One region of the Nocardia canadensis genome, then DNA from elsewhere that is predicted to be linked to it. Evidence: riboswitches for the same ligand, from Rfam matches in the RefSeq annotation. Region 1 holds a riboswitch; each other region holds the start of a gene.

The links. Region 1 has a riboswitch for S-adenosylmethionine ahead of Q7X29_RS03860 (LLM class flavin-dependent oxidoreductase). Riboswitches for the same ligand answer to the same signal wherever they lie in the genome.
Region 2: another riboswitch for S-adenosylmethionine. It lies ahead of Q7X29_RS32815 (rhodanese-like domain-containing protein); the one in region 1 lies ahead of Q7X29_RS03860 (LLM class flavin-dependent oxidoreductase).
Region 3: another riboswitch for S-adenosylmethionine. It lies ahead of Q7X29_RS32240 (ABC transporter substrate-binding protein); the one in region 1 lies ahead of Q7X29_RS03860 (LLM class flavin-dependent oxidoreductase).
Region 4: another riboswitch for S-adenosylmethionine. It lies ahead of Q7X29_RS07365 (bifunctional o-acetylhomoserine/o-acetylserine sulfhydrylase); the one in region 1 lies ahead of Q7X29_RS03860 (LLM class flavin-dependent oxidoreductase).

The regions. Positions count from the first base shown of each region.
Region 1 is NZ_JAVCWB010000002.1:127,871-131,069, forward strand. It holds gene Q7X29_RS03855 (ABC transporter substrate-binding protein) at 1-651, opposite strand, end outside; gene Q7X29_RS03860 (LLM class flavin-dependent oxidoreductase) at 648-1,355, opposite strand; SAM riboswitch class I at 1,383-1,476, opposite strand; gene Q7X29_RS03865 (hypothetical protein) at 1,689-2,393, shown strand; gene Q7X29_RS03870 (glycosyltransferase) at 2,848-3,199, opposite strand, start outside.
Region 2 is NZ_JAVCWB010000010.1:2,066,674-2,069,872, forward strand. It holds gene Q7X29_RS32810 (O-succinylhomoserine sulfhydrylase) at 1-1,120, opposite strand, end outside; gene Q7X29_RS32815 (rhodanese-like domain-containing protein) at 1,131-1,547, opposite strand; SAM riboswitch class IV at 1,566-1,683, opposite strand; gene Q7X29_RS32820 (Rv0361 family membrane protein) at 1,730-2,188, opposite strand; gene Q7X29_RS32825 (FAD-dependent oxidoreductase) at 2,378-3,199, shown strand, end outside.
Region 3 is NZ_JAVCWB010000010.1:1,955,139-1,958,337, reverse strand. It holds gene Q7X29_RS32250 (MFS transporter) at 1-711, opposite strand, end outside; gene Q7X29_RS32245 (FMN-dependent NADH-azoreductase) at 689-1,315, opposite strand; SAM riboswitch class IV at 1,537-1,653, shown strand; gene Q7X29_RS32240 (ABC transporter substrate-binding protein) at 1,696-2,859, shown strand; gene Q7X29_RS32235 (ABC transporter permease) at 2,859-3,199, shown strand, end outside.
Region 4 is NZ_JAVCWB010000002.1:908,972-912,170, forward strand. It holds gene metX (homoserine O-acetyltransferase MetX) at 1-458, opposite strand, end outside; gene Q7X29_RS07365 (bifunctional o-acetylhomoserine/o-acetylserine sulfhydrylase) at 455-1,771, opposite strand; SAM riboswitch class IV at 1,852-1,962, opposite strand; gene Q7X29_RS07370 (TetR family transcriptional regulator) at 2,026-2,766, opposite strand; gene Q7X29_RS07375 (MFS transporter) at 2,974-3,199, shown strand, end outside.

The DNA.
Region 1 (3,199 bases):
CACCGAGACGTCCTGCCTGTAGGCGGCGTAGGTGAACGGGCCGCTGCCGATGTTGTCGCCCGCGCAGCGGGCCTCGGCCGGCTTGGCATTGGTCGCCCGGCCCAGGATGCCGAGCTGCGGCGTCGAGGAGGCCTGCAGGAACTGGGCGTTGGGCTGGCTGAACTCGACCCGGGCGGTGAGCTTGTCGACCGCCGTCGTGCCGACGTAGTTGGTCAGGTAGCTCGCGCCCAGCGGCGCCTTCGCACCGCCCAGCTCGACGATCGCGTCGAAGGTGTCGCGCACCGAATCCGCGGTCAGCGCGGTGCCGTCGCTGAAGGTGACGCCGTCGGCGAGGGTGAAGGTGAACACCTTGGCGTCGGGGCTGACCTCCCAGCTCTTGGCCAGCCAGGGGGTGATCGCGCCGGTCTTGGGGTCCTGGTCGGTGAGCGAGTCGACGATCTGGCGGGTGACGTAGATGGTCTGGTTCGACCCGGCCTGGGCCGGATCCGAGCACGACGGGGCCTGGGACAACCCGTAGCGCAGGGTGCCGCCGGGCTGCGGCGGACCGGCCTGCCCACCCGCGCCGCCGGTGTCGCTGCCGCACGCGACCACGGAGGTGGCGACAGCCAGGACGCCGACGGCGGCGGCGAAACGATGACGAGGACCGATCACGGGGTGACTCCAGAGAATTCGCGGCCTGCGGCCAGGGGACGGCTGGGAATGCGGCGGCGCAGTTCGGGCGCCACCTCGGCCTGGAACAGCTCGAGGCTGCCCAGGTAGTCGGTGTCGGCGCGACCGTCGCGTTCGGCGGAGAGATGGATCACCTCGTGGCCGAGCTGCTCGTGGTACCGGCCGACCTTGTCGATGACTTCCGGCGGGCTGCCGACCAGAGCGGAGCTGCGCGCGAGGAAGTCGTCGATGGTGTCGAACACCAGGGGCAGGCCCAGCTTTCGCGCCAGCGCGCGACGCGCCTCGAACAGCGGCGTGGAGACCGCTCTGGCCTGCTGGGAGGTGGCGGCGACGTGGAAGCCCACGGTGCCCGCGCCGACGAGCGCGTCGGCGGGGTCGCGGCCGTAGTGGGCCCAGCGCTGCCGATAGTGGCGAACCAGTTCGGCAGACGGCTCGATGGGGTTGGTGACGTCGGCCGAGAGCAGCGGATCACCGTGGCGCGCGGCCAGTTCCACCGACTCGCGGCTGGTCGCGCTGCCGTGCCGGATCCGGGCCTGCGCGGGGCCGTTGCCCTTGCCGATGATCAGCTCCAGCCGGCCATCCGCCAGGTTGTCCAGCGTCGCGTAGTCCTCGGACGCGCGCACCGGGTCGAACAGGCTGAGCGTGGTCACCGCCCGGGTCACCAGCGTGAACAACAGAAACTTCATGCGACAGCAGACCTCGCCACTCTTGCTCCTCCATCGAACCCGGCGGAAGCACCCACACCCGGGAACGGGCGGGTTGCTGCGACGTCATGGAGCCAGGTCTCTCGGTCGCTCTGGATGGTTGTGACCGACCACAGGGCCGGTACCGAATCAGCATGTGGCACTGCGGCGATACTTCACAACGGTAAGGATCAGCGTGAGCGCAGAGCTTGGAACCGGGGCGGCGCTGGTGCACACTGTCCGCGACGCGCCGACGAAACGACGCGCCTCACCTGCGCGGATTCCGCCGGATACGGGCGTAGCGTCGGATGTCTCCGCGTCGATGAGGAGTGCGTTGTGACCGTGCCGCGTCGTTTCACCGCCCTGACCACGCTGGCGGCCTGCGCCGCCGCGCTGCTGCTGGCCGCGCCCACCGCGGCGGCCGTGCCCGCGACGGTAACCAGGGATGCGCCCGCCGCCACCCCGACCGCCGGTCCCGGTGACCTGCTCGGCGCGTATCAGAGCGTCGTCGACACCCTGAAAGCGCTGGGCATCCAACCGTTCCTGTACCCGACGGTCGCCGCGAACTGCGCGGGCGACGGCCTCGGGCTCGTGCCCGCCGTCGCGGGCGCGGTGCCCGGCCCGTGGCCCGCCAACGCCGTGCAGATCCCCGGTCTCGACCTCACCGCCGTGAAATCGGGCCAGACGATGTTCACCTTCCTGCCCTACGGCCTGGCACCGGACACCGCGGCCACCGAGACCTCCGGCATGCAGGTGGCCTGGCTCAATATCAGCACCGGGCGCGGCGGGCTGGCCTCGATGGGCTCCATTGCCGACGTGGTGCGCGCGCTGGTCCCGCCCGAGGTCCCCGTCGAACTGCGCCCCATCGCCGAGACCGCGATCCGCGACTTCCTCTTCGCCGCCATCCCGGTCGGCGGTGTGCGGGCCGTCCCGGTCGACACCGGCCACGGCACCGTCCTGGCCGCCGTCTTCGGCACCACCGACAACGCGGGCCGCTCCTGCTTCTTCTTCCCGACCGTGGGGATCACCGAGGTTCCCTGAGGGCTCAGCGGGGACTCGACGGACTCGCACGCGCCGCCGCGCTCGGCGGCAAGCGGGTGGTCGACGCCACCAACGGCTTCGACGGTGTTCCTGGCCGCCATGCTGGTGCTGGTCCTGGCCGATGGATCAGCGCATGCGGCAGCCGCCTTCGCCGGGCACGCGCCGACGGCCCGATACGCACGCGCCTTCCACCGCCTGCGCGCGAAGGCCTTCGCCGACCCGATGTTCGAGGGTGGTCCCGCGGATCTGCTCTCTTCCTGCGTGGCGCCGGATCGCGTGGCGCCGGATCGCTTGGGGTTCGAGGATCTCGTGGCTGTGGCCGGATCTTCGTCGGGGCGGCAATCGCGATCTCGTCGACGGTATGTCGCGGCTGCGGCTGACCCTGACGACGAGCCGGGGGATGGGCGGCGAATTCTCGTTGCGGATCACCGATCGCTGAGCGCGGCCGGGCGCGTCAGGCGTGCTGGGCGCTCGCGGTCTCCGGCGCGACCAGTGGGCGCTGCTTCCAGCGCAGCGTGCCGGTGCGATGGCGGTAGTGCGACCGGGTCCACAGCGCCAAGTAGTGCGCCACGCCCAGCGGGTGGGCGAGCGCGGAGGTGAGGTCGGCGCGGGTCGGCCGCTGCCGGGTCTCGGTGGCGCGGGCGGCGAGGCGGCCCGCCACGGCGGCGAGGTAGCCGAGCAGTCCGGCGCGGCGGACCCGGCCGCGAGCGCAGAGCGCGGCCAGCGGCGGGATCCAGTAGGCCAGGGCCGCGAGCGCGCCCACCGCGGCGCCGGCGTCGACCCGGCCGCCGTAGGCCGACCACAGC
Region 2 (3,199 bases), on a different contig from region 1:
TCGAGGCGCGGCCTTCGGGGCCCATCGCACGGTGGGTCGTCGTGGCGGGGTGGGTGATCAGGGTCTTCGCGTCACCGAGGTTGTTGGAGATATCGATGATGCGCAGGCGGTTGAGGACCTCGAAGGCGCGCTTCTTGCCGTCGTCGCCGGCCAGTTCGAAGGTGACGACCGTGCCGCCGCCGGACATCTGGGCGGTGGCGAGGGCGTGCTGCGGGTGGGACTCGAGGAAGGGGTATTTCACCCAGTTGACCGACTTGTTCGTCTCCAGGAACCGGGCGACCCGCAGCGCCGACTCGGTGGACTGGCGCACACGCAGCGGCATCGTCTCCAGGCCCTTGAGCAGGGTCCAGGCGTTGAACGGGCTCAGCGCGGGGCCGGTGTGGCGCATCAGGTTCTTGACCGGGCCGTCGATGTAGTCCTGGGCGCCGAGGATTGCGCCGCCGAGCACGCGGCCCTGGCCGTCGATGTGCTTGGTGCCGGAGTAGACCACCACGTCGGCGCCGAGTTCGAAGCCGCGCTGCAACAGCGGGGTGGCGAAGACGTTGTCCAGCACCACCTTCGCGCCCGCGGCGTGCGCGAGCTCGGTGACCTTGCGGACATCGACGAGGGTCTGCATCGGGTTGGCCGGGGTCTCGAAGAACACGGCCTGGGTGGGGACCGAGAGCGCCTGCTCCCACTGCTCGAGGTCGTCACCGTCGACGAAGACGGTCTCCACGCCCCAGCGCGGCAGGATCTCGTTGCACACCACGAAGCACGAGCCGAACAGGCTGCGGGCCGCGACGAGGCGATCGCCCGCCTTCAGCAGCGCGCCCAGCGCGGTGAACACCGCGGACATGCCGGAGGCGGTGGCGAACGCGGCCTCGGCGCCGTCGAGCAGCCGGATGCGCTCCTCGAACATGGCCACGGTCGGGTTGCCGTAACGCGAGTAGACGAAGTGCTCGACCTCGCCGGTGAAGGACGCCTCGGCGGCCTCGGCGCTCTCGTAGACGAAACCCGAGGTCAGGTACAGCGCCTCGGAGGTCTCCTCGAAGCCGGAGCGGCGCAGGCCGCCGCGGACGCCGAGAGTGGCCGGGCCGACGCCCTCGGGCAGTGGCTTGTCGAACGAACCACCGGTGATCATGCTGTTCTCCTTATGCCTGACGCCACGGCAGGCCGACCGCGCGCCAGCCGACGCTGCCGCGCTGCCCGAACGCGTCGGGACCGCCCTCGAAACCGTCCAGCACGTTGTAGGACGGGGTGATGCCCGCCGCGGTCGCCACGGTCGCCGCCCCGATGGAGCGCTGGCCGGAGCGACACAGGAACACCACCGGCGCGCCGTCCGGCCGATCACCCAGCGCCTGCTCGAGCTGCGCGCCGAAGTTCGGATTGCGGGTTCCGGTGCCGTCGACCCACTCGATGAAGTGGGCCGGGCGCTCGATCGAACTGGTGTCGGGGATACCGATCTGCGCCCACTCGCCTTCGGTGCGCACGTCGACCAGCACCGCGTCGGGGTGCTCGGTCAGGATCTCCCACGCCTTCTCAGGGGTGATGTCGCCGGCGTAAGTCATGTCGAAACCTCCTGCGTGAATCCGCTCTTGCCGTGCCGGTTGTCCGGGCACACGGCCAGGTCGTCACCCGGAGCACCCCACCGCGGAGGAGGGTTGCCGACCAGCGAGCCGGGGCTTGGCGCTGGTACTCATGACCTTGCGATCTGAGATTGCCCCGGCACAGGTCACCGTGTCAAACAGTGCTACGGAGTGCAGACCAGCCAGGTGCCGTCCACCCTGGTCAGGTTCCAGGTGCTGGTGGCGGACGTGTCGCCGATCTGCACGGTGGCGTCGATCTTGGCCCGGTCGCCGTTCACCGTCGCCTTGTCGAAACTCTTCTTGTCGATCGTCACTGCCGATTTCGGGCCGCCGAGCCGCTCCGACAGGCCGGATTTCTCCTCGTCGAAGCCGGGGCAGGCGACACCGGCCGGCGGACGCAGCTCGCTGCGCGAGCGCGCGTCGATATAGTTGGTGACAGCGGCGGCGAGACGGTCGGCCTCTGTGACATTTTTCTCAGCGGGCGAGAGCAGACCGCCGAGCACGATGCCGATGAGCACGATGACCGCGATCACCGCGGCCGCGACGAACGGGACGATGGAACGCTTGTCGGTCTGATCCACCACGATGGGCTGGTCGTCCGAGCCTGTCTGCTCCTCGTTCATGCTGTAATCCTGACAGACCCGGTGCGGGCAACCACACCGCACGCCGGGTGGCCACAACGCCGCAGATAGAATCGCCAGAATGCGGTGCGCTGCCGACTCGGAAGGCAGCTGCCAGCAGCCGGATCGTCAACTTAGCCTAAGCTAAATCGACGCCGTCAACAGTTCTCGACCAAAGGGTGCGCGTAGAAAATGACCGAACAGAGTGCAGCGACCCGCCCGCTCCGCATTGCGATCGTGGGCGCAGGACCGGCCGGTATCTACGCCGCCGACGCATTGATGAAGTCCGATGCCGATGTCAGCATCGACCTCTACGAGCGCATGCCCGCGCCCTTCGGCCTGATCCGCTACGGCGTCGCCCCCGACCACCCGCGCATCAAGGGCATCATCACCGCCCTGCACAAGGTCCTCGACAAAGACCAGGTCCGCCTGCTCGGCAACATCGACTACGGCACCGACATCACCCTCGACGACCTGCGTCAGTTCTACGACGCGGTCATCTTCTCCACCGGCGCCAACGCCGACCGCGCCCTGCCCATCCCCGGCATCGACCTCGACGGTTCCTACGGTGCCGCCGACTTCGTGTCCTGGTACGACGGGCACCCCGACGTGCCGCGCTCGTGGCCGCTGGACGCGGAGAAGGTCGCCGTGCTCGGTGTCGGCAACGTCGCCCTCGACGTGGCGCGCGTGCTGGCCAAGACCGGTGACGAGCTGCTGCCGACCGAGATCCCGCCGAACGTCTACAAGGGGCTCAAGGCCAACAAGGCCGTCGAGGTCCACGTCTTCGGGCGCCGTGGCCCCGCCCAGGCCAAGTTCACCCCGCTCGAGCTGCGTGAACTCGACCACTCGCCGACGATCGAGGTCATCGTCGATCCCGAGGACATCGACTACGACGAGGGCTCCGAAGCCGCCCGCCGCAACTCCAAGCAGGTCGACATGGTCGCCAACACCCTCGAGCAGTGGGCGATCCGCGACCAGGGCAACCGCCCGCACAAGCTGTTCCTGCACTTCTTC
Region 3 (3,199 bases), on a different contig from region 1:
GACGAACGACCCGAGCACGGCCAGGCAGCTCAGGTAGAGCAGGGCGAGGCGGGGCGTGCGCAGCAGCGCCGCGAAGGCCACGCCGACCGAGCGTGCCGACGCGCTGCCGCCCGCCCGCTGCCCTGGTTCGAGCACCAGCCGCAAGACGACGGCCGAGACCGCGAACGCCAGCGCGCCCGCCACGAAGACCGCCCGCCAGCCGAACGCGTCGTCGACCAGTTGCGCCACTACCTGCGCGATCACGCCCGCGCCGAGGAACGAACTGGTCAGGCAGGTGAGTGCGAAGACCCGCCGCTGCGGCGCGATCCGCTCGGCGAGGTAGGCGAAGGCCGCCGGTGCGAAGAAGGACGCGGTCAAGCCCTGCGCCACCCTGGCGGCGAGGCCGGCGCCGAGATTCGGCGCGGCTATCACCAGCAGGGTGGACAGGGCGGTCGCCGCCAGGCCCCCGACGATCACCGGGCGGCGCCCCCACTGGTCCGAGAGCGGACCGGTGACCAGGAATCCCGCCCCGTAGGCCAGCCCGAACGCAGTGGTGGTCCAGGTGGCCGCGGCGCGGGAGGTGTCCCACACCGCGGCCAGGTCGCCCAGCACCGGCAACACCACGTAGAGCTGGCCGACGACGAGAATCCCGACGGCACAGACCGTCGCGACGGTCCGGCCGGTCGGCGCCCACCCCCGATCGGTCGACTCAGTAGTCGCCGGCGAGCTCACGCGCACGTTCCTGAGCCGCGTCGAAGCCGACCTGGGGGTCTTCGGTGAGTACGGTCGGGGCGAAGCGGATCTCGGCCACGTCCTTCACCCCGACGAACCGCAGCCAGTCCTGCACGAACGGGGTGGCGAAGTCGTTGCCGAACTGGATCGGCACCCCCGGCTGGTGCACGCCGCTGGTGTAGACGGTGACGGCGCGCTTGCCCTCGAGCAGGCCGCTGTAGCCCACCTCGGGATCGAAGGCGAACGCCCAGCCGGGCTGGGTGACGATGTCGACGTACTGCTTGAGGATGTAGGGCACGCCGTGGTTCCAGATCGGGATGTTGAGGACGTAGAGGTCGGCCGCGGCGAACCGGTCGAACACGGTGCGCGCCTGCTCCCAGGCGGCGACCTGTTCGGGCGTCTGCTCCGAGCCGGTGAAGACGGCCAGTTTGGCGGCGGCCGCGTGGGTGCCGAAGTCGGGCAGGCCCGCGTCGAACAGGTCGAGGGTGTCGACGCGCAGGCCGGAATCCCGCGCGGCGAGGGCTTCGATGAAAGTCTGTGCGATAGCGCGGGATTGGCTGAATTCGCCGCGGGCGGAAGCGTTGATGTGCAGCAGAGTGGTCATGGGAATAGCAGTACCGAGCCGGGTGAACGTCGACAATGATTTGTCGCAGGCTGCGCTGATCGGTCACCGATTTCGGCCGGCACTTTTTGTCTCGAGCTGATCGCAAATCGGTCGTGCGCCGATCGCCGCAGCTAGGGCCGTATCCGACTGTCCCGGAACGGCATCAGTGGTGGTCATGAATCGCCGGACGCCGCGTGACCTGCTGCTACATTTCCTCCCACGGTCACGAGTATCAGCACTTTCGAGCCCCGGCTCGCTGATCGGCAACCCTCGCTCGGCGGTGGGGTGCCCCGGGTGACGACCAGGTGCTCTCGACAGGGAGAGCGCAAGCGCCGAAGGGTTCTTTCGTGCGTTCGGCATGTTCGAAGGAAAAATCAGCAATGAGCAAGTTCTCGATCGGCTCGCGCCGTCGTGTCAAGATTGTCGCCGGTGCGCTGGCGGCGGTGACGGTGGCCGCCGCGGTGGTCGGTTGCAGTGATTCCGGTAGCGGCGAATCCGCCGATGGACCGGTATATTTCGGTGTCTCGGGGCCCCGGACCGGTCCGTCGGCCGAGTACGGGCGCCTGTGGCAACAGGGCTTCGAGCTGGCTCTGGACGAGATCAACGCCGCGGGCGGTATCAACGGCCGCAAGGTCGAATTGAAGTGGGAGGACTCGCAGTCCGATCCCAAGCAGACCGTGCCCATCGCCACCAAGTTCGTCGACGACAAGTCGATCATCGCCGAGCTGGGCGACTTCTCCTCGCCTGCCTCGATCGCGGCGTCGCCGATCTACAACCGCGGCAAGCTCGTCCAGTACGGCTTCACCAACTCCGCGGTCGACTTCACCAAGGCGGGCGACTACTCGTGGAGCCCGTCGATCACCCTCGACGTGTTCCAGGAGCGCAATGCCGAGTGGGTGTCGAAGAAAGCCAAGAAGGTTTCGGTGGTCTACCTCGAAACCGACTGGGGTAAGCAGGCTTTCCAGTTCTTCGAGAAATTCGCCGCGCAGAAGGGCGTGGAGATCGTCTACTCCTCGCCCATCCTGCCCGACTCCACCGATGTGAAGCCGATACTGATCAAGGGCCGCGAGGCCAACCCTGACGCGGTGGTGCACCTGGGCTACGGCCCCGACGGCGCGCTGGTGGTCAAGCAGCTGCGTGATGTGGGCTTCACCGGCCAGTTCTTCGGTGGCCAGAACACCCCGCAGTTCATCTCGCTGGCCGGCGCGGCCGCCGAGGGCGACATCGTCAACGGAATCTTCAGCCCCGCCGACCCGGACCCGAAGGTGCAGGACTTCGTCACCAAGTTCCGCAAGAAGTTCAACACCGATCCGGGTGACTTCAACGTCTACGCCTACGACGCGCTGCACGTGGTGGCGCAAGCGGCCGAGAAGGGCGGCGCGACCCGCGAGGGCATCCTCGACGGTCTCCGGACCGAAACGCAGTTCACCGGAATCGGCCTCGGCACCTTCGCCTTCGACCAGGAAACGCGACGCCCGAAGGGCGTGACCCCGCGTGAGCTGGTGCTGAAGGAAGGCAAGTTCGTGCCGACCGGCAACCGCTGATGTTCGACACGCTGATCGCCGGTGTGGTCCACGGCAACGCGTACGCGCTGCTCGCCGTGGGCATCACCCTCATCTTCGGTGTCACCAATGTCATCAACTTCGCGCACGGCGCGGTGTTCGCGCTCGGGTCGATCCTGGGCTGGTGGTTCATCGCCGAGCAGGGCCTTCCGCTCTGGCTGACCATCGTGCTGGTGCTCGCGATCACCGCCGCCGTCGGTGTGCTCATCGATGTGCTGGCGGTGCATCCGCTGCGCAAGGCGCCCGCCATCGCGGCACTGCTGGCGACGGTCGCAGCCGGGTTGATCATCGAGAACCTGACCCAGATCGTCTTCGGGCCGGA
Region 4 (3,199 bases), 780 kb from region 1:
CCGAACAGATCGAGCAGCTGCGCCTCGGCGGTGACCTGGTCGCGGATGGTCAGGTCGGGAAACCGCGAACCCCACGGCGCGCCGTCGGGCGCGAGCGAGGACGGCCCGGTGCTGCCCTTGCAGCCGCCGAGCACGTTGGTCGCGATGACACACCACTCGTCGGTGTCGATCGGCGCGCCGGGGCCGACCATGCCCTCCCACCAGCCGGGCTGGGCATTGTCGGCGCTGGCGATGACGTGGGAGTCACCGGTCAGGGCGTGTTCGACGAGCACCACATTGTCGAGTGCGGGCGAGAGCTCGCCCCAGCGCTGCACCGCCAGCCGCACATCGGGGACCACGGCGCCGTTCTCCAGCGCGACGTCCCCGATGGCGACCACGCCGAGTCGCCCGTCCGGCGGTGGCAGCAGGGCCACACCGGTTGCGGGACGGGCGATCGGCGATTCGGTGCTCACAGTCACGTGTTCGCCGCCGCGAAACCGGCGCGCAGATCCGCCAGGATGTCGTCGATGCCCTCGATGCCCACGGCGAGCCGGACCAGCCCCGGGGTCACGCCGGAGGCCAGCTGCTCCTCGGGCGTCAACTGCGAGTGCGTGGTCGACGCCGGGTGGATCACGAGAGAACGCACATCACCGATGTTAGCGACATGGCTGTGGAGGCTGAGCGCGTCCACGAACTTCTTGCCCGCGTCGACGCCGCCGCGCAGCTCGAACGCGACGATCGCGCCCGCGCCCTTGGGGGCCAGCTGCTTGGCCCGCGCGTACCACGGCGAGGACTCGAGACCGGCGTAGTGCACGGCCTCGACGCCCGGCTGCTCGGCAACGAACTTCGCCACGGCCTCGGCGTTGGCGACGTGCCGCTCGACCCGCAGGCTCAGCGTCTCGATGCCCTGGGCGATGAGGAACGCGTTGAACGGCGACACCGCCGCGCCCAGGTCGCGCAGCAGCTGCACGCGCGCCTTGAGCGCGAAGGCGGGCGCGCCCAGGTCGGCGAAGACCGCGCCGTGGTAGCTGGGGTCGGGCTCGGTGAAGCCGGGGAAGCGGGCGTTGCCGTCGGCATCGCGCACGGTCCAGTCGAAGGTGCCGCCGTCGACGATCACGCCGGCCACCGCCGCACCGTGCCCGCCGAGGTACTTCGTCGCCGAGTGCACGACGATGTCGGCGCCGTGGGCCAGCGGCTGGATCAGGTACGGGGTCGCGACGGTGTTGTCGACGATCAGCGGGATGCCCGCCTTGTGCGCGATCTCGGCGATGCCGGGGATGTCGAACACGGCACTGCTCGGGTTGGCGATGGTCTCGCCGTAGAACGCCTTGGTGTTGGGCCGGATGGCGGCCTGCCACTGCGCCAGGTCGTCGGGATCCTCGACGAAGGAGACCTCGATGCCGAGCTTGGGCAGCGAGTAGTGGAACAGGTTGTACGTGCCGCCGTAGAGGTGCGGGCTGGACACGATGTGGTCGCCCGCGTTGGCCAGGTTCAGGATCGCGAAGGTCTCGGCGGCCTGGCCCGAGGCCAGCAGCAGCGCCGCGACGCCACCCTCGAGCGCGGCGACGCGCTGCTCGACGGCGTCCTGGGTGGGGTTCATGATCCGGGTGTAGATGTTGCCCGGCTCGGCGAGACCGAACAGCGCGGCGGCGTGATCGGTGTCGCGGAAGGTGTAGGAGGTGGTCTGGTAGATCGGCAGCGCCCGCGCGTTGGTGGCCGCGTCGGGGGACTGGCCCGCGTGGATCTGCTTGGTCTCGAAGGACCAGTTCTCGGGCAGGGCAGAGTCGGTCATGAAAAGCTCCAGGGTTGTTCGCCGGTGTTTCGCGTCAGATGGGTTGGATCGACGGACAACAACACATGGGGGCCTCCTGCGATGCGCGCTTGCTCCCGGCCTTCGGGAGCCCGGTCATCACCCGGAGCACCCCACCGCAGCTGGAGGGTTGCCGACCAGCGAGCCGGGGCTTGGCACTGGTACTCATGACCTTGCCGACATGTTAACCGGCGATTGCGCCCGCGCGGAAACTTCCCCCGGTTTCATGCCGTGGATCACTCCGCCGCCGGTGTGCCGACCGCTGGCGTGTCGGGGTCCGGCTGGGCGCCGCAGATGCGCCGAAGCTCGTGGTAGGCGCGCAGAACGGCGTCGCGGGTGACCAGCGCGGCGGCCTCGGGGGTCGAGCTGAGCAACGCGTCCTCGACCGAGACGAGCGAGAGGTGGCACAGCATCTGCCAGGTGCCTGCCACCAGCCGGACCGAGAAGTCGTCCGGGGTCGTCGACATCCGCTCGGCCAGTCGCGCGCAGACCGCGATGTTCTTCTTCTCGGCGTACTCGAGTGCCCGCGCGTTCACGGCCTGGCTGGCGCGCATGATCCGCTGCATCTGCAGGAACTGACGCAGGAACCGCACGCCGTCGGCATCGGCCTCGGTGTCGATGACCTGCAGGTAGGCGCCACACAGCGCCTGTAGCTCGTTGTCGGTGCGCGGTTGCTCGCCCAGCGCGACGGCGACGGCGAGCCCGAAGTCGTCGATCGGGGCGAGCACGATGTCTTCCTTCATCGGGAAGTACCGGTTCACCGTGCGGGGGGAGACGTCGGCGCCCGCGGCGATCTGCTCGACGGTGGTCGCGTCGAAGCCCTGTGAGTCGCACAGGTTCAGCCCGATCTCCACGATCGCCGCCTTGGTCTGCAGCTTCTTGCGTTCGCGCAGGCCGGTCGGCGCGCGATCGGGCCCGGTAGGGGCTGCGGGTTCGGTCGTCCGGTCCGCGCTGATCGGAGTGGTCGAGTCCAGCATTCCTCCAGATTACCGTCCCACCCGATTCGTCTGTCCTCGCACGTCAAATGTCGCAGTCAGACATTTTGCTCTTGACGCCAATTGTCTCGCGGTGTCAGGATTGAGCGCGAGCCTTCGAGTGACTAGGAGTCCGCGGTGACCGGCACCGAAATAGATGCGAAACCTACTGAGGTACAACAGAGTTCGACACGCTGGTGGGCGCTCGCCGTGCTCGCCTCCGCGCAGTTGATGGTGATCCTCGACGCCACCGTCGTGACGATCGCGCTCCCGTTCGCCCAGAAAGACCTCGGCATCAGCGAGGGCGACAAACAGTGGGCGCTCACCGCCTACACGCTGATCTTCGGCGGCCTGCTGCTGCTCGGCGGCCGGATGGCCGACTACCTCGGCCGCAGGCGGATCTTCCTGATCGGCCTGGTCGGCTTCGCCGCCGCAT